DNA from 3 places in the Pseudomonas sp. GW823-FHT06E10 genome. Region 3 is predicted to be linked to each of the others. Evidence: predicted binding sites of a transcription regulator. Region 3 holds the regulator's gene; each other region holds the start of a gene.
What was found. Region 3 encodes FliA, which starts transcription of late flagellar genes. Its sites were predicted from a motif close to CTAAAGTTTNNNNNNNNNNNGCCGNTAA; they were not measured.

Region 1 (6,532 bases), on a different contig from region 3:
ATTAGCATACGTACCGCAAGACGAATGACGGGGTGATCATCCACGATCAGCACTTTATTCATGGGCAAGTCCAATTTTCGCTGTTCGAATTTTTAGAGCCCGCACAATAGCCTAGTCGTTTCACCCATGGCATGTCGCCCCTCCCGGCCACCCACACCAAGAGACATCCCCTACAAACAACACGGATTCCTCCTACAAAAATCCCTCGAACAGAATGAATTTAAAACTGTATCAGCGTCAGTGTGTCGCACTTTCCAGCAGCCACCTGTGTCGATTTACGACCAGATTTTTTCGAGAGCCAGCTTGATCCGGTCCCGCCCTGACAAACACTAGCCTCTACCTTTCCGCTAAAACGTAACTGATATTTTCGCACTCAACACTCACACCAGAAATATCACACACTTCGCATCCAATTACTCTTACAGCAAATAATATTTTTTGAGCAATCATTAAAACACGCCAAAAATTCAAGAAACCGAAGAGCAATACAACAAACAAATAAAAACCTGTCAAAAACCAGCAGACAATCAAAATCACTACAATAGGCACCACATCGAACCAACTTCATAAACCACTCGAGAACAGACAACCCGGCATGAGTACAGAATATGATAAAAAAACGAATCACCAACCCAATGACAATTATCGCGATATTCGCAGCGCTCTCTGAAACGTCGGCAGCCGTCTCTCTACCCTTCCTTGATCAGGAGGAAAGAGAACTCTACGTCTGGTTCCTGATCAGCTTTCCGTTTTATTTACTTTTGCTTTTTTTCGCGACACTCAACTTCAACTATAAATCACTTTATGCACCCTCCGATTTTGAAAAGGGAAAGCACTTCATGAAGGTCATGGATGATGTTGGGCGCTCGGAAAAAAAAGCGTCCGCAAAACCGCCTGAAAACCCCACACTGGAAACGTCAGCGAATGACTGGCGGTCAGCCCGAACGCCCTGTGGCGCACAGGACCCGCCAACCGGGATTGGTCTGCAAACCACTGTCTCTGTTCAGCATCACCTTCAGTTACCGGAACCGGTAAAAGACCTGTACATCGTTGATGTACGCTGGATGAGCGAAGAGGTCGAGTTTGGAGCGCTGCTGGAAAAAATCCAGAGGCCACGGGAAAAGACGGCGTACGTGATTCTGTTTGTCACTTGTGCCGTTTCGGAGAAATTACTGAAAGCCAGTGCGCTTGGACATACAAAGCAGGCCAGCAAACGCGGTGCCGCCTTTTATGTGGCCTACAATCTGGACTCGCACAGGTTGTCGGTCATTGATCACACCGGGCAACCGGCGAACAGCAACCTGTAGTACAGGTCAGGCCATCGAGAAGGAGAAAAACAGGAAATCATCAGTGGAAAAGAAAACACCCGACAACGCAGTAACTGGCATCACACTCCGTTTTCAGGTACCTGACCTCGTCGAGGACGAGGTCAGGTATCCATCACGATATCAAAGGTCTCAGAACAGCTTCCGGCCTTTGTTCGCCGCAATGCGCATGCGCAGGGCGTTGAGCTTGATGAAGCCCGCGGCATCCGCCTGGTTGTACGCGCCGCCATCTTCTTCGAAGGTAGCGATGTTGGCGTCGAACAGCGAGTCGTCGGACTTGCGGCCAGTGACGATCACATTGCCCTTGTACAGTTTCAGGCGCACAACGCCGTTCACGTTGACCTGGGACGCATCGATCATCTGTTGCAGCATCAGACGCTCAGGGCTCCACCAGTAGCCGGTATAGATCAGGCTGGCGTACTTGGGCATCAGCTCGTCCTTGAGGTGAGCCACTTCGCGGTCCAGGGTGATCGATTCGATCGCACGGTGGGCACGCAGCATGATGGTGCCGCCAGGGGTTTCGTAGCAGCCACGGGACTTCATGCCCACGTAGCGGTTCTCGACGATGTCGAGACGGCCGATACCGTGCTCACCACCGATACGGTTCAGGGTCGCCAGCACGGTGGCCGGAGTCATTTCGACGCCGTCCAGCGCGACGATATCGCCGTTGCGGTAGGTCAGTTCCAGGTACTGCGGCTTGTCTGGAGCGTTTTCCGGGGAAACGGTCCAGCGCCACATGTCTTCTTCGTGCTCGGTCCAGGTGTCTTCCAGCACGCCGCCTTCATAGGAGATGTGCAGCAGGTTGGCATCCATGGAGTACGGGGACTTCTTCTTGCCGTGGCGCTCGATCGGAATCGCGTGCTTCGCGGCGTAATCCATCAGCTTTTCACGGGACAGCAGGTCCCACTCACGCCAAGGAGCGATCACTTTCACACCTGGCTTCAAGGCGTACGCACCGAGTTCGAAACGAACCTGGTCGTTACCCTTGCCGGTGGCGCCATGGGAAATGGCGTCTGCACCGGTTTCGTTGGCAATTTCGATCAGGCGCTTGGCGATCAGCGGACGAGCGATGGAAGTACCCAGCAGGTACTCGCCTTCGTAAACGGTGTTGGCGCGGAACATCGGGAAAACGAAATCGCGCACGAACTCTTCGCGCAAGTCGTCGATGTAGATCTCTTTGACGCCCATGGCCTGAGCCTTGGCGCGTGCAGGTTCGACCTCTTCGCCCTGACCCAGGTCAGCGGTGAAGGTCACTACTTCACAGTTATAAGTATCCTGCAGCCACTTGAGGATCACCGAAGTGTCCAGGCCGCCGGAATACGCCAGAACGACCTTGTTTACGTCCGCCATGCCATCACTCCACGGGGTTCTACGGAAAGCCGGGAAGTCTACCGCTCATGCAGAATAATTTACAGTGGCGCGACAGCTTATGACGACGAAGCGACAGATTATGTCGAGGGCGCGACGATTACAGCCGGGTCAGGAAGTGGCCGAAGTGGCCGCTTTCGTCGCTTGCGGGGCAACTTGTTCCGCGGGTGCTCCGCGCTCCAGGCGCACCGCTACTCGACGGTTCTTCGCGCGGTTAGTGTTGTTGGTGTTAGGCGCCACCGGATAACGCTCGCCATGGAAACGCAGAGTGATTTGCGATTCCTGGATGCCGTTGGCCTTGAAGAACTCCATCACTGCCAGGGCTCGTCGCCGCGACAGGTCGCGGTTGGTCAGGCGGTTGCCGCTGTTGTCGGAGTGACCGTCGAGCTCGATGTGATTGACCGTCGGATCGGCCTTCATGTACTCCAGCATTACCTGCAGTTTGGCTTTTGCGGCGCTGTCGAGTTCGATTCCGCCGCCGGGGAAGCCGATTTCCGATTGCTTCACCTGTTCGAAATTCTGTGGCAACAGTTTCGCCACGCACCCCTGGTAGTCGGTAAACGCCTTGGTGAACCTGACCGGCAACAAGCGTACTTCCGACACCCGCCCATCCCCCGAGGAATGTCGAACGACCGGGCTGCGACCGTCCATCAGGCCACTGATCAGACGACCGGCCTGAACCTGTGAGCTATTGAACAATACGTTGCCACTGCCGATTCTCACCGTGCCCAGGTTGATATCGTCACGGCCCGGTTGCCACGGCGCGGCAGCGGCCAACAAGGTGGCCGAACCACCGCCGATCATCGGGTTGTAGGCTTTCAGACGGAAAGTCGCCTGCTCGCCGGCACGACGCACGAACTCGCCCGAACCGAAATCGGTAACCGGCTGAGTCAGGCGGCATTCGAACTTGTCGCCTTCGACCGTCCACTCAATGTTCTCCAGACGTGTCTGGAAAGTGAGCGCCATCGCCGGAAGGCTGGCAAACACACTGAGCAAGGCTAAATAACGCTGGCGCACGGGAGGCTCCACTGGTTTCTACAACAAAAAGACCGACACACACATGTTTACGGCATACCTGTTGGATATCGGAAGCTTCCTGCAAAACTTGATAGCGAGTGCCTGCAAGAGTCTTTTCCGGTAGCATTCCCTTGAGTTTGACCCGCCTGGAATCCCCTCATGTCCGACCGCCTGACCCTGCTGCGTCCCGACGACTGGCATATTCATCTTCGCGATGGTGCCGTGCTGACCAATACCGTCGCGGATGTCGCGCGCACCTTTGGCCGCGCCATCATCATGCCCAACCTGGTTCCACCGGTACGCAATGCGGCCGAAGCCGACGGCTATCGGCAGCGGATTCTCGCTGCCCGCCCGGCCGGCAGCCTGTTCGAGCCACTGATGGTCCTGTACCTGACCGACCGCACCCAGCCTGAAGAAATTCGCGAGGCCAAGGCCAGCGGATTCATTCACGCCGCCAAGCTGTACCCGGCCGGCGCGACCACCAACTCGGATTCTGGCGTCACCAGCATCGACAAGATCTTTCCTGCACTCGAGGCCATGGCCGAAGTCGGGATGCCGTTGTTGGTCCACGGTGAAGTCACCCGGGGCGATGTCGACGTGTTCGACCGGGAAAAAATCTTCATCGACGAGCACATGCGTCGTGTGGTCGAGCGTTTCCCGACCCTCAAAGTGGTCTTCGAACACATCACCACCGCGGACGCCGTGCAGTTCGTCAACTCGGCTTCGGCCAACGTGGGCGCGACCATCACCGCGCATCACCTGCTGTACAACCGCAACCACATGCTGGTGGGCGGGATTCGGCCGCACTTCTATTGCCTGCCGATCCTCAAGCGCAATACCCACCAGGAAGCCCTGCTCGACGCGGCCACCAGCGGCAGCGACAAGTTCTTCCTCGGCACCGACTCGGCCCCCCACGCCCAGCATGCCAAGGAAGCGGCCTGCGGCTGCGCCGGTTGCTACACCGCCTATGCGGCGATCGAGATGTACGCCGAAGCCTTCGAACAGCGCAATGCGCTGGACAAGCTCGAGGCCTTCGCCAGCCTCAACGGCCCTCGCTTCTATGGTCTGCCGGCCAACACCGATCGCATCACCCTGGTCCGCGAAGAGTGGACCGCCCCGACCAGCCTGCCATTTGGCGAGCTGACCGTTATCCCGCTGCGCGCCGGTGAAAAACTGCGCTGGCGCTTGCTGGAGGAACACGCGTGAGTGAAGACCATTTCGACGACGAACTGGAAGGCAATGGCGGCGGAGGCGGCCCTCGTCATCCAATGGCGGCAAGGTTTCGTGGTTACCTGCCGGTTGTCGTCGACGTAGAGACCGGTGGCTTCAACTCGGCCACCGACGCCCTGCTGGAGATCGCCGCGACCACCATCGCCATGGATGAAAAGGGTTTTGTTTACCCGGATCACACCTACTTTTTTCGTGTCGAGCCGTTCGAAGGCGCGAACATCGAAGCGGCAGCCCTGGAATTCACCGGGATCAAGCTCGATCACCCGCTGCGCATGGCGGTGAGTGAAGAGTCTGCCCTGAACGATATCTTCCGCGGCGTGCGCAAGGCCCTCAAGGCCAACGGTTGCAAACGGGCGATCCTGGTCGGGCATAACAGCAGTTTCGATCTGGGCTTCCTGAATGCGGCGGTCGCGCGGCTGGACATGAAGCGCAATCCGTTCCATCCGTTCTCCAGCTTCGATACCGCAACGCTGGCCGGTCTCGCTTACGGCCAGACCGTGTTGGCCAAGGCGTGCCAGGCAGCGGACATCGACTTCGACGGTCGCGAGGCTCACTCGGCTCGCTACGACACCGAGAAGACGGCAGAGCTGTTCTGCGGCATCGTCAATCGCTGGAAGCAGATGGGTGGTTGGGAAGACTTCGGCGACTGAGTGCACTCACGAATCAATGTGGGAGCGAGCTTGCTCGCGATGGTCGTGAACGATAACGCGGGGAGCCTGACACCCAGCGGCGCTCTCAAGTCCATCGCGAGCAGGCTCGCTCCTACAGACGACTGAGTGAATTCCGTCCATAAAAAAACCGGCCTCGAAGGCCGGTTTTTTTATACCTGGAACGCCTTACAGAGCGGCAGCGTGCTCGGTCAGGTAAGCGGCAACGCCTTCTGGCGAAGCGTTCATGCCTTTGTCGCCTTTTTTCCAGTTGGCAGGGCAGACTTCGCCGTGCTCTTCGTGGAATTGCAGAGCGTCGACCAGACGGATCAACTCTTCCATGTTACGGCCCAGCGGCAGGTCGTTGACGATCTGCGAGCGGACAACGCCTTTGTCGTCGATCAGGAACGCGCCACGGAAAGCCACGCCGTCAGCGGACTGAACGTCGTAGGCCTTCATGATGTCCTGCTTGATGTCGGCAGCCATGGTGTAGCGAACCTGGCCGATACCGCCATTGTTCACTGGAGTGTTGCGCCATGCGTTGTGGGTGAAGTGCGAGTCGATCGAAACAGCGATCACTTCAACGTTGCGTGCCTTGAAGTCAGACATGCGGTTGTCCAGAGCGATCAGCTCGGACGGGCAAACGAAGGTGAAGTCCAGTGGATAGAAGAACACCAGGCCGTATTTGCCTTTGATCGCCGAGGACAGGGTGAAGCTGTCAACGATCTCGCCATTGCCGAGTACGGCCGGTACGGTGAAGTCAGGGGCTTGTTTGCCTACGAGTACGCTCATTGGATATCTCCTGGTGTAATAGCGTGAGAAACAGGGTTCGCATCAGCCTGCCACCTTGAGGCGACAGCCCTGTGACACGATCCCCGGTCGCAAAAGACCGGGCATCATACACCGCGTGTTTGAGCTGGCTTAGCTGTTTTTTCCCCGTACGAT
Region 2 (6,532 bases), on a different contig from region 3:
AAGACCGCCAACGCGCCAGCGCCGATGTTAAAGCGTTGGCCCGCCAGCACATTGATGAGTTGAACCAGAAGATCCGTGAACTCGGCCAGTTGCGCGACACCTTGCAGGACCTGGTTGAGCACTGTCAGGGCGATCATCGGCCGGATTGCCCGATTCTCAAGAATCTGGAATCGGGGTGTTGTGTCACCCCGGCCCCATCGTGATTGCAGGTCACCGCAAAACCTGTGGGAGCGAGCTTGCTCGCGATAGCGGTGTATCTGACACATCAATGTTGGATGTGCCGACGTCATCGCGAGCAGGCTCGCTCCTACAAGGGATTTGGATGGCACACAAAAAACCCGGCCGAAGCCGGGTTTTTCTTTAACCGATCACTGCATCCACGGTGGAGGCGGTTCTTCGGTCTTGCCCGGCGGCGCATCGTCCGCCGCGCGTACGGCTTGCTTGCGCTCTTCATCCAGGCGCGCGGCCTCGATCTCGCGCATGATTCCGCCCACGTCGGCCAGCTCTTCCGTGTCGGCGAACTCGCCGGTCAGGACACTGGCCGGGTGCAAGGTGCCAGCCTCGTACAAGGCCCACATTTCCTTGGCGTATTTGGTCTTCTTCAACTCCGGCGCAAACCGCCCGAAGTAGGACGCCATGTTGCCCACGTCCCGCTCCAGCATGCTGAACGCGTGGTTGTTGCCAGCCGCATCCACCGCTTGCGGCAGGTCGATAATCACCGGGCCGGTCGGCGTCAGCAGCACGTTGAACTCCGACAGGTCGCCGTGCACCAGACCGGTACACAACATCAGCACGATCTGCGAAATCAGGAACGCGTGATACTCGCGCGCCTGGTCCGGTTCCAGCACCACATCGTTCAGGCGCGGCGCGGCATCGCCGTACTCGTCGGCCACCAGCTCCATGAGCAGCACGCCTTCGAGGAAGTCGAACGGCTTGGGCACCCGCACACCGGCACTGGCCAGACGGAACAGCGCCGCCACTTCGGCGTTCTGCCAGGCGTCCTCGGTTTCCTTGCGGCCAAACTTGGAGCCCTTGGCCATCGCACGGGCCTGACGGCTGTTGCGCACCTTGCGGCCTTCCTGGTACTCGGCCGCCTGACGGAAACTGCGTTTATTCGCCTCCTTGTAAACCTTCGCGCAACGCAACTCGTTGCCGCAGCGCACCACATAAACAGCTGCTTCTTTACCACTCATGAGTGGGCGCAGCACCTCGTCGACCAGACCGTCCTCGATCAGGGGTTCAATGCGTTTTGGAGTCTTCATCAGCTTTTATTGTGGGTCCTTTATTACCAAACACGCGAAAGTCATTCGTTATACGGCAATCCACTCACGGGGGGGAGGGGTTGCCGACTTATGAACATTGCAGATGCACACAATGTACCGTTCTCATCAGGTAAAACCGACGACCGCCATGGTCGTTCCAGATCATAGCCGAGCCTGCCTCACTTGTTGTGCAGAGGCATTGAGGGCAATTGCGACAGAAGCTGACACCACAGTTCATGCCTTCCGTAGGATTTTTCCCAACAGACCTCAATTTCCTCCGACAACAGCCGAAGTCCTAAGTGACAAAGTGATTTGTCCGACAATCGCTCCCCCAATAATAGCGATGCCGCACTCAAGGACCCGGGTTGACCAAGAACGTTTACGGCTGCCAATAAACCGCGAGTCATCTGCACTGCGTGGGCCTACAAGAAAATCTGGAGCGCGGATGAACATCAAACAGAAGTTGACCTGGGCGTTTGCAATCATCGCCTGCCTGCCCGTGGTGCTGGTCGCCACCCTCGTTGTGCTGAACCTGCGCAGTGATGCCAGGGACGAATTCGTCGACGGCAGTGCCCGCGAGATTCGTCAGGTCAGCAACGCCATGCAATTGTTCTTTGACGGCATCAGCCAGAACGTCGATTACCTGGCCAAGCAGCCGCTGATCCGAAACTCCGACGACAGCCTCAAGACTTACATGGCCGCCAACGCCGAAAGCGTCCCTCAGGGGGAGGCTGACAAAAAAGTCTTCGCCCTGCTCCAGGATCTGGGCAACAGCCACCCTGCCTACGCCTATGCCATCCTCGGCACGGCGGCGGGCGGCTATGTGTCGTGGCCGGATGATCCTAAGCTGAATAACTACGACCCGCGCCAGCGCCCTTGGTACAAGGCCGCCCAGGCCAAACCGGGCAAGCCGTTTCGCACCGAGGCCTACTACTGGGCCCAGGATGACGCGACCTATGTCAGCACCGTGCGCACCATCGACAACAAGCTGGGCACCAACGGCGGCGTGGTCAGCATCGACGTGACGCTCAAGCAGCTCACCGAAATCGTCAAACAGATCAAGCTCGGTGAAACCGGCTACCTGATGCTGCTGGAAAACACCGGCATGGTCCTGGTGGACCCGAAACAACCGGATCACAACTTCAAACCACTGAACAGCCTTGGCGACGGCTACGCGCAATTGGCCAAGGCCGGCAAGGGCCTGGTGGAAGTGGAGCTGAACGGCGAGCACTACATGGCCAACGTCTGGCCGTCCGAACAACTGGGCTGGACCTTCATCGGCCTGATCAAACAGGACGACGTGATGAGCTCCGCGACCCAGTTGACCTGGTTGATCGCCATCATCGCCGCCGTCCTGGCCGTCATCTTCGCCATCGTCGGCGCCAGTTTTGCCAGCCTCATCGTGCGCCCGATCCGCAGCGTGGCCAGCGGCCTGGAAGGTATCGCCCAGGGCGAAGGCGACCTGACCCAGAACCTGCAAATCCGTGGCAACGATGAAACCGCGCAACTGGCCAACTGGTTCAACCAGTTCCTGACGGCGATTCGCAACCTGATCCAGAACATCGGCGGCGCGGCGGGCAAAATCCTCGCCACGTCCAAGAGTTCGACTCAGGTCTCCAGCGACATGGCCGAAGCCGCCGGACGCCAGCGTGAAGCGGTGGACATGGTCTCCACGGCGTTCCACGAAATGGTCGCCACCGCCAACGAAGTCGCGCGCTCTTGCAGCCAGGCGGCGGAGTCCGCCGACAGTGGCCAGCGCCAGGCGCGCGAAGGTCAGCAACAGATCGATGCGGCGGTGAACAGCGTGGATCGCCTGAGCCAGGAAATCGAACAGTCGGCCCAGTCGATGCAACAGCTCGAACGCGACAGCAACGACATCCAGTCGATCCTGGGGACCATCCGCTCGATCGCTGAACAGACCAACCTGCTGGCGCTGAACGCCGCGATCGAAGCGGCCCGGGCCGGTGAACAGGGACGCGGCTTTGCCGTGGTGGCTGACGAAGTGCGGGCTCTCGCCAAGCGCACGGCCGACTCCACGGCGGAAATCGACGGACTGCTGGGCAACCTGGCCAAACGCACCAGCCAAGTGACCCAACAGATGCACGCCAGCCTGGAAGTGTCCCAGCAATCGGTGACGCGCATCGGCGAGGCACGCAACAGCTTCGGGCAGATCCGCGAATCGGTGGACGTGATCCGCGACATGAACACCCAGATCGCCACGGCGGCGGAACAACAGCATCAGGTGGCTGAAGACATCAACCGGCACATCAGCCAGATCCATGGCGATGCGCAGTTGGTGGCGGAACTGGCCAACTCGGCCCGCCTGGACTCCCAGAGCCTGGCCGGGTTGTCCAATGAACTGGACGGGTTGGTGCGCAGGTTCCGTACCTGATCAACCGGCACACCCCATAACCCTGTGGGAGCGAGCTTGCTCGCGAAAGCGGTATGGCAGTCAACATTGATCTTGACGCTGATGGCCCCATCGCGAGCAAGCCCGCTCCCACAAGGTTTCGGTGTCGCTCACATAATCTGAGCCAGGCACAAAACCTGTGGGAGCGGGCTTGCTCGCGAAAGCGGTATGGCAGTCAACATTGATGTTGAAGCTGATGGCCCCATCGCGAGCAGGCTCGCTCCTACAATTGCGACTGTTCAACGTTCGATAATGGCGGTCACGCCCTGCCCGCCCGCCGCGCAAATCGAAATCAGCCCCCGCCCCTTGCCCGCCGCATCCAGCAACTTCGCCAGGTTGGCGACGATGCGCCCGCCCGTGGCGGCAAACGGATGCCCCGCCGCCAGTGAGCTGCCCTTGACGTTGAGCTTGCTGCGGTCGATCGAACCCAGCGCCGTATCGAGCCCGAGACGGGTTTTGCAGTACTCCGGATCCTCCCAGGCCTTCAAGGTGCACAGCACTTGCGCGGCGAAGGCTTCGTGGATTTCGTAGTAGTCGAAGTCCTGCAAGGTCAGGCCATTGCGCGCGAGCAAGCGCGGTACGGCGTAGACCGGCGCCATCAACAACCCTTCGGCACCGTTGACGAAATCCACCGCCGCCGCCTCACCGTCACGCCAGTAGGCCAGAATAGGTAACCCGCGTGCCTTGGCCCATTCCTCGCTGCCCAGCAGCACCAGTGACGCGCCATCGGTCAGTGGCGTGGAGTTGCCGGCGGTCAGGGTGCCCTTGGCGCTTTTCTCATAGGCCGGCTTGAGCGCGGCGAGCTTTTCCAGCGTGGAGTCCGGGCGCAGGTTGTTGTCGCGGGTCAGGCCCAGGAACGGTGTCATCAGGTCATTGTGCCAGCCCTCGGCGTAGGACGCCGCCAGTTTCTGATGGCTCTCAAGCGCCAATTGATCCTGTGCCTGGCGAGGGATGTTCCAGGTCTGGGCCATCAGCTCGCAATGCTGGCCCATGGACAACCCGGTACGCGGCTCGCCGTTGCGCGGGAATTCGGGGATCAGGTGTTTGGGACGCAATTGCAGGAAGGTTTTCAGTTTGTCGCCGGTGGTTTTCGCGCGGTTGGCTTGCAGGAGGATTTTGCGCAGGCCTTCGCTGACACTGATCGGCGCATCCGAGGTGGTGTCCACGCCACCGGCGATGCCGCAATCGATCTGGCCCAGGGCAATCTTGTTCGCCACCAGCAGTGCCGCTTCCAGCCCGGTGCCGCACGCCTGCTGGATGTCATAGGCCACAGTGGCGGGCGACAGTCGCGAACCCAGTACGCACTCGCGCGTGAGGTTCATGTCTCGCGACAACTTGAGCACCGCCCCGGCGACCACTTCACCAATGCGCTGGCCGTGCAGGTTGTAACGTTCGATCAGGCCTTCGAGGGCGGCGGTGAGCATCACCTGGTTACTGGCAGTGGCATAGGGGCCGTTGGAGCGGGCGAAGGGAATCCGGTTACCGCCGATGATCGCGACGCGGTGCAGTTGGGTCATGAAAAGCTCCTGATGAATGATCTGAACCGAACACAGCCCCCTGTGGGAGCGGGCTTGCTCGCGAAAGGGCCGGCACACTCAACATCGTTGTTGGCTGATACACCGCCATCGCGAGCAAGCTCGCTCCTACAATGTAACCAAGCGTAGGCCTTATCTCGTGGATCGAACGACTGATCGCCATTCATGGTCCACACTTTGATCCCCAGCTTTCGGAGCGTGTTCCATGTCTGACCGCTATATCGACTTCGCCAATTCGTCCATCGGCCATCGCCTGGTCGGCGCCCTGGGGTTGCCGACACCGACCAGACTGGAGCGCTGGCAAGCGGGCCGGTTGCGACCTGTAGAAGGCGCCCTGCTGATTGGAGGCGGGCCGTTGGCCGAACACGTCAGCGCTTTCGCCAACCGTCTGACCGACGCGATCTACAGCTACGGCACCGAGCCTTCGATGGTCACGGCCTGGATTCCCGGCCATGGACCGAAACTCAAGGCCGTGGTGTTCGACGCCAGTGACCTGCTGCACACCGATCAGCTCAAGCAACTTCGCGAGTTTTTCCAGCCGCTGATGAAAAACCTCGACCACTGTGCGCACCTGGTGATTCTCGGGCGCGATCCGCAAACCTTGCGCGACCCGTTCGCCGCCAGTGCCCAGCGTGCCCTGGAAGGTTTCAGCCGTTCACTGGCCAAGGAGTTACGCAGCGGTGGCACCCTGCAATTGATCTACGTCGGTGAAGGTGCCGAGGGGCAACTGGAAGGCCCGCTGCGGTTTTTCCTCTCACCGAAAAGCGCCTTCGTGTCCGGGCAGGTCATTCGCTTGAATCCGTGTTTGACGCCCGTCACCGACTGGACACGCCCGCTCGCCGGGCGCAAGGCACTGGTCACCGGTGCGGCGCGCGGTATCGGTGCCGCCATTGCAGAAACCCTGGCCCGCGATGGTGCCGACGTCATCCTGCTCGACGTGCCGCCGGCCAAAACCGATCTCGAAGCCCTCGCCGCGCGCCTCGGCGGGCGCACCATCACCCTCGACATCTGCGCCGAAGACGCCGCCGCGCAGTTGATTGAACAACTGCCCGACGGGCTCGACATCGTGGTGCACAACGCCGGCATCACCCGGGATAAAACCCTGGCCAACATGACCCCGGAATACTGGGACGCGGTGCTGGCGGTCAACCTCAATGCGCCGCAAGTGCTGACCAAAGCCCTGCTCGACAGCGGCGCCCTGCACGACAACGGCCGGGTGATCCTGCTGGCGTCCATCAGCGGCATCGCCGGCAATCGCGGGCAAACCAATTACGCGGCGAGCAAGGCTGGGTTGATCGGATTGGCGCAAGCCTGGGCGCCGCTAC
Region 3 (6,532 bases):
CGCGGCAATCTGGGCGTGCCGCTGTTGCTGCTGGTCATGCTGGCGATGATGATGTTGCCGGTGCCGCCGTTCCTGCTGGACGTGTTCTTCACCTTCAACATTGCCCTGTCCATCGTCGTGCTGCTGGTGTGCGTCTATGCTCTGCGCCCGCTGGATTTCGCGGTGTTTCCGACCATTCTGCTGGTGGCGACGTTGTTGCGCCTGGCGTTGAACGTGGCTTCGACGCGGGTGGTGATGCTCCACGGCCAGGACGGTCATGCCGCCGCCGGCAAGGTGATCCAGGCCTTCGGCGAGGTGGTGATCGGCGGTAACTACGTGGTCGGTATCGTGGTCTTTGCGATTTTGATGATCATCAACTTCGTCGTGGTGACCAAGGGCGCGGGGCGGATTTCCGAGGTGAGCGCGCGTTTCACCCTCGATGCGATGCCCGGCAAGCAAATGGCGATCGACGCCGACCTCAACGCCGGCCTGATCGATCAGGCCCAGGCCAAGGCCCGTCGTTCGGAAGTGGCCCAGGAAGCCGAGTTCTACGGTTCCATGGACGGTGCCAGCAAATTCGTCCGCGGTGACGCCATCGCCGGTCTGTTGATCCTGTTCATCAACCTGATCGGCGGCATGGCGGTCGGTATCTTCCAGCACGGCATGACCTTCGGCGACGCCGGCAAGGTGTATGCGCTGCTGACCATCGGTGACGGTTTGGTGGCGCAATTGCCATCACTGTTGTTATCGACAGCAGCGGCAATCATGGTGACCCGTGCGTCCGGTTCGGAAGACATGGGCAAGCAAATCAATCGCCAGATGTTCGCCTCGCCCAAGGCGCTGGCGGTGGCAGCCGGTTTGATGGCGGTCATGGGCCTGGTGCCCGGCATGCCGCACTTCTCGTTCCTGAGCATGGCGGCCCTGGCGGCCGGTGGCGCTTACCTGTTCTGGAAGAAGCAGAACGTCGCCAAGGTTCACGCCCTGCAAGAGGTCAAGCGCCAGCAGGAGTTGCTGCCGTCGCCGGCCCGCGCCCAGGAAACCAAGGAGCTTGGCTGGGATGACGTGACGCCGATCGACATGATCGGCCTGGAGGTGGGTTATCGCCTGATTCCGCTGGTGGACCGCAACCAGGGCGGCCAGTTGCTGGCGCGAATCAAGGGCGTGCGCAAGAAGCTGTCCCAGGATCTGGGCTTCCTGATGCCCACGGTGCATATCCGCGACAACCTCGACCTGGCGCCGAGTGCCTATCGCCTGACCCTCATGGGAGTGATCCTGGCCGAAGCGGAGATTTACCCGGATCGCGAACTGGCGATCAACCCGGGGCAGGTCTACGGCACGCTCAACGGCATTACCGCCAAAGATCCGGCTTTCGGCCTGGAGGCGGTCTGGATCGAAATCAGCCAGCGCGCCCAGGCGCAATCCCTCGGTTATACGGTGGTCGATGCCAGTACAGTAGTGGCTACTCACTTGAACCAGATACTCTACAAGCATTCCAGTGAGCTGATCGGTCACGAAGAAGTGCAGCAACTCATGCAATTGCTGGCCAAAAGCTCGCCGAAACTGGCCGAGGAGCTGGTGCCGGGTGTGGTTTCGCTGTCGCAGTTGCTCAAGGTGCTGCAAGCGCTGTTGGCCGAACAAGTGCCTGTTCGCGATATCCGCAGTATTGCCGAGGCGATCGCCAACAATGCCGCCAAGAGTCAAGATACCGCCGCGCTGGTGGCTGCCGTGCGGGTTGGCGTATCCCGCGCAATCGTCCAAAGCATTGTAGGTACTGAGTCGGAGCTGCCAGTTATCACGCTGGAGCCAAGGTTGGAACAGATATTGCTCAATAGTCTGCAAAAGGCAGGACAAGGCTCGGAAGAGGGCGTTCTGCTGGAGCCAAGCATGGCTGAGAAGCTGCAACGTTCGTTGATCGACGCGGCGCAGCGTCAGGAGATGCAAGGTCAGCCGGTGATTCTGCTGGTGGCCGGTCCGGTTCGCGCGATGCTCTCGCGATTTGGCCGGCTCGCAGTCCCGGGTTTGCATGTGTTGGCTTACCAGGAAATCCCTGACAACAAGCAAGTGACCATCGTTGCGACAGTAGGGCCCAACGGCTGAGGTAGTGGTTTATGCAAGTTAAGCGTTTTTTCGCCGCCGATATGCGTCAGGCCATGAAGCTGGTTCGCGATGAGCTGGGCGCTGATGCCGCCATCATTGGCAACCGCCGGATCGCCGGGGGGGTCGAACTGACAGCTGCGCTGGATTACAAGTTGTCGGCGCTGGCGCCGCGGGTTCCGAACATGGAACTCGAAGACGAATTGCGCAAGACTCAGTCGCGGATCGTCACCGCCCAGGCCGAATTGAGCCTGCGTGGCGATGGCGAGAGCGACAATGCAACCAATCGCCAACTGTTCGCCGGATTGCCGTTGACTGCCGCCGAGCCGCTGATCGAGCCGACCTACGCCGAACCCCGTCGTCCCGCGCCGGCCGCTGCGCCAGCGTCCGGTGGCGTGGACCCGCGCGCGTTCGACTCGATGCGTTTCGAGCTCAACAGCCTGCGCGAACTCATGGAAGTACAACTCGGCTCCCTGGCCTGGAATCAGCTGCAAGGCAGCCGTCCGGACCAGGCCAACCTCTGGCGTCGCCTGCAACGCATCGGCCTGTCTGGCCCGCTGTCGCGCGACCTGCTGGCAATGATCACCGAAATCGAAGAGCCTCGTCAGGCCTGGCGTATGTTGCTGGCGCACCTGGCGCGCATGATCGTTACTCCGGACGTCGAGCCGCTGGAAGAGGGCGGAGTGATCGCCATGGTCGGCCCTGCCGGCATGGGCAAGACCACCACCCTGGCCAAGCTGGCCGCCCGTTACGTGCTCAAGTACGGCGCGCAGAACATTGCGTTGGTGAGCATGGACAGCTTCCGCATCGGCGCCCAGGAACAGCTCAAGACCCTGGGGCGCATTCTCAATGTGTCGGTGACCCACGTCGATCCCGGCCAGTCCCTGGTGCAGGCCCTGGAGCCGTTGCTGCGCAAACGCGTGGTGCTGATCGATACCGCGGGCCTGCAGGCCAGCGATCCGGCGCTGCGCATGCAGCTCGAAAGCCTGGCCGGTCGCGGCATCAAATCAAAAAATTATCTGGTCCTGGCAACCACCAGCCAGAAACAGGTTCTAACGGCCGCGTATCACAGTTACAAGCGCTGCGGGCTCTCCGGCTGCATTCTGACTAAACTGGATGAAACGGCTAGTCTGGGTGAGGTGTTGAGCCTTGCCATCAGCCATGAACTGCCGGTGGCTTACCTGACCGATGGCCCGCGGATCCCGGATGATTTGCATCTGCCGCGCCGTCATCAATTGGTCAGCCGCGCCGTGAGCGTGCAAATGCAGGAAGAACCCAGCGAAGAAGCCATGGCTGACATGTTCGCTGACATCTACCACAGCCCGACCAAGCAGGTTGGCTGAGGTAATAATGAACAGTTTTTGTACCTACATCGATGGTCTGCCATGCATTGTTCCGTTTGTGAACGCGCAGCCAGTAATGTGGCCTCCGTCTATGCAAGACAAGGTAAAGAAATAACATGGGCAGCATGCATCCCGTACAGGTGATCGCGGTGACCGGCGGCAAAGGTGGCGTCGGGAAAACTAATGTGTCAGTGAACTTGTCCCTGGCTTTGGCCGAACTTGGCCGGCGCGTCATGCTGTTGGACGCCGACCTGGGACTGGCGAACGTCGACGTTCTGCTGGGCCTGACACCCAAACGTACCCTGGCCGACGTGATCGAGGGCCGCTGCGAACTGCGCGATGTATTGCTGCAGGGACCAGGCGGCATCCGTATCGTTCCGGCCGCATCCGGCACTCAGAGCATGGTGCATCTGAGCCCCGCGCAACACGCCGGCCTGATCCAGGCCTTCAGTGATATCGGCGATAACCTCGACGTACTGGTGATCGACACCGCTGCGGGCATTGGTGACTCGGTAGTCAGTTTCGTCCGCGCAGCCCAGGAAGTGCTGCTGGTGGTGTGCGACGAGCCGACCTCGATCACCGATGCCTACGCCTTGATCAAGTTGCTCAATCGCGACTACGGCATGAACCGCTTCCGCGTCCTGGCCAACATGGCCCAGAGCCCGCAGGAAGGACGCAACCTGTTCGCCAAGTTGACCAAGGTCACGGATCGCTTCCTCGACGTCGCCCTGCAATACGTCGGTGCGGTGCCTTACGACGAAAGCGTGCGCAAGGCCGTGCAGAAGCAGCGCGCCGTCTACGAGGCCTTCCCGCGTTCCAAGTGCTCGCTGGCGTTCAAGGCCATCGCGCAGAAGGTTGATACCTGGCCGCTGCCTGCCAACCCGCGCGGGCACCTGGAGTTTTTCGTCGAGCGCCTCGTGCAGCAGACAGCAGGACCTGTTCTATGACAGCCAGCGGCTACAACCTCTACAAGAAGTCGGCACGTGATGCGCAGTACGAGCTGATCGAGCGTTACGCGCCGCTGGTTAAACGCATTGCCTACCACTTGCTGGCGCGTTTACCGGCCAGTGTCCAGGTCGAAGACCTGATCCAGGCCGGGATGATTGGCCTGCTTGAAGTGTCGACCAAATATGACGCCGGCAAAGGCGCCAGTTTCGAGACGTACGCGGGCATACGAATCCGCGGCGCCATGCTCGATGAAGTGCGCAAGGGGGACTGGGCGCCACGTTCGGTCCACCGCAATACGCGCATGGTCAGCGATGCCATTCGCTCGATTGAAGCTAAAACCGGCCGTGACGCTAAAGATCACGAAGTTGCGGCCGAACTCCAATTGAGTCTCGACGATTACTACGGGATTTTGAACGACACCCTGGGCAGCCGGCTGTTCAGTTTCGACGACCTGTTGCAGGACGGCGAACACGAAGGGCTGCACGAGGATGGCGCGAGTGCTCATGTCGAGCCGTCACGCGACCTGGAGGATGAACGCTTCCAGGCTGCGCTGGCGGATGCGATTGCCAATTTGCCGGAGCGTGAGCGACTGGTGTTGGCGCTGTACTACGACGAAGAGTTGAATCTCAAGGAAATCGGTGAGGTCCTGGGGGTCAGCGAATCGCGGGTCAGCCAGTTACACAGCCAGTGCGCGGCCCGTTTGCGGGGGCGTTTGGGGGAGTGGCGAGCGCGCTGAAGGCAGTGTGGGGGACACTGCGAACGAGGCCGGTGTGGTGTTGAACTGCGCCGGTCGCGATCTGTTGTGCTCCAGACAGTCATTGAGTGCTTTGCCGGATTGATTGAAATGGCGTGTCCAGGTGCTGGGCGCGTTTAAGACTGCTTGGAGGTCGAATTGGACAAGAACATGAAAATCCTCATCGTTGATGACTTCTCAACGATGCGGCGGATCATCAAGAACCTGCTGCGTGACCTTGGGTTCACCAACACCGTCGAGGCCGACGATGGCACTACCGCCATCCCGGTGCTCAACAGCGGAAGCATCGACTTTCTGGTAACGGACTGGAACATGCCTGGCATGACCGGTATCGATCTGCTGCGCCACGTGCGTGCCGATGAAAAGCTCAAGCACCTGCCGGTGCTGATGGTGACCGCTGAAGCCAAGCGCGAACAGATCATCGAAGCGGCCCAGGCCGGCGTTAACGGCTATGTGGTCAAGCCCTTCACGGCCCAGGCGTTGAAAGAAAAAATCGAGAAGATTTTCGAACGCATCGGTTGATGAGTGCGCCACGGGGGAGCTATGGGCAATAACGAAACTTCATTGGGCGATTTTGAATCGACCCTGAAAAAACACGCCGTCGAATTGGTCGAGAGCCTTGAAAAAGGCAAGTTCGGCGACGCGGTGCAATTGATCCATGAGCTCAACCAGACCCGTGACCGCGGCCTGTATCAGGAAGTGGGCAAGCTCACCCGCGAACTGCATAGCGCGATCGTCAATTTCCAGATTGACCCGCACATGCCGCAGGCCGAAGAAGTGTCGCAGATCACCGACGCCACCGAGCGCCTGGGGTATGTGGTCAAGCTGACCGAGGCTGCGGCCAACCGCACCATGGATCTGGTGGAAAGTGCCACGCCGCTGGTCAATGGCCTGGCCGATGAAGCCAAAGTGTTGAGCGCGGACTGGGGGCGCTTCATGCGTCGCGAAGTCGGCGCCGAAGAGTTTCGTGAACTGGCCCGGCGGGTCGACGGGTTCCTGACGCGCAGCGGCACGGACAATCGCGCGGTGTCGGGCAACCTGAACGACATCCTGCTCGCCCAGGATTACCAGGACCTCACAGGCCAGGTGATCAAGCGTGTGACCCAGTTGGTCACCGAAGTTGAAAGCAACCTGCTCAAGCTCGTGCTGATGGCCAGTCAGGTGGACCGCTTTGCGGGCATCGAGCATGACCGTGAAGCGATGCTTGCTGAAAAAGATCCACAAAAACATCTCTCTCAGGGTGAAGGTCCGCAGATTCATGCCGATAAAAGAGAAGACGTTGTGTCCGGTCAGGACGATGTGGACGATTTGCTATCCAGCCTAGGGTTTTAGAATTTTAGGCATTTTAGGTTTTTAGACCTTTAGGAGCACCCCCTTAATGAGCTTCGGCGCCGATGAAGAGATCCTTCAGGAT

Region 1: the regulator FliA is predicted to act here: its motif matches at 3,776-3,803, upstream of AC1Q6Y_RS04605 (flagellar protein MotY).
Region 2: the regulator FliA is predicted to act here: its motif matches at 2,870-2,897, upstream of AC1Q6Y_RS09790 (methyl-accepting chemotaxis protein).

Annotation. Positions count from the first base shown of each region.
Region 1 covers NZ_JBXAHJ010000002.1:332,412-338,943, forward strand. Annotated here, with positions in the region: gene AC1Q6Y_RS04590 (response regulator transcription factor) at 1-62, opposite strand, end outside; gene AC1Q6Y_RS04595 (hypothetical protein) at 609-1,307, shown strand; gene AC1Q6Y_RS04600 (argininosuccinate synthase) at 1,458-2,675, opposite strand; gene AC1Q6Y_RS04605 (flagellar protein MotY) at 2,805-3,710, opposite strand; gene pyrC (dihydroorotase) at 3,870-4,916, shown strand; gene rnt (ribonuclease T) at 4,913-5,590, shown strand; gene AC1Q6Y_RS04620 (peroxiredoxin) at 5,777-6,379, opposite strand.
Region 2 covers NZ_JBXAHJ010000005.1:11,975-18,506, forward strand. Annotated here, with positions in the region: gene cueR (Cu(I)-responsive transcriptional regulator) at 1-203, shown strand, start outside; gene AC1Q6Y_RS09780 (PA4780 family RIO1-like protein kinase) at 369-1,262, opposite strand; partial or broken gene AC1Q6Y_RS09785 (cache domain-containing protein) at 1,708-2,796, shown strand; gene AC1Q6Y_RS09790 (methyl-accepting chemotaxis protein) at 2,926-3,654, shown strand; gene AC1Q6Y_RS09795 (acetyl-CoA C-acetyltransferase) at 3,912-5,189, opposite strand; gene AC1Q6Y_RS09800 (3-oxoacyl-ACP reductase) at 5,413-6,532, shown strand, end outside.
Region 3 covers NZ_JBXAHJ010000011.1:97,121-103,652, forward strand. Annotated here, with positions in the region: gene flhA (flagellar biosynthesis protein FlhA) at 1-2,076, shown strand, start outside; gene flhF (flagellar biosynthesis GTPase FlhF) at 2,088-3,416, shown strand; gene fleN (flagellar synthesis regulator FleN) at 3,533-4,363, shown strand; gene fliA (RNA polymerase sigma factor FliA) at 4,360-5,100, shown strand; gene AC1Q6Y_RS18685 (chemotaxis response regulator CheY) at 5,269-5,640, shown strand; gene AC1Q6Y_RS18690 (protein phosphatase CheZ) at 5,662-6,450, shown strand; gene AC1Q6Y_RS18695 (chemotaxis protein CheA) at 6,497-6,532, shown strand, end outside.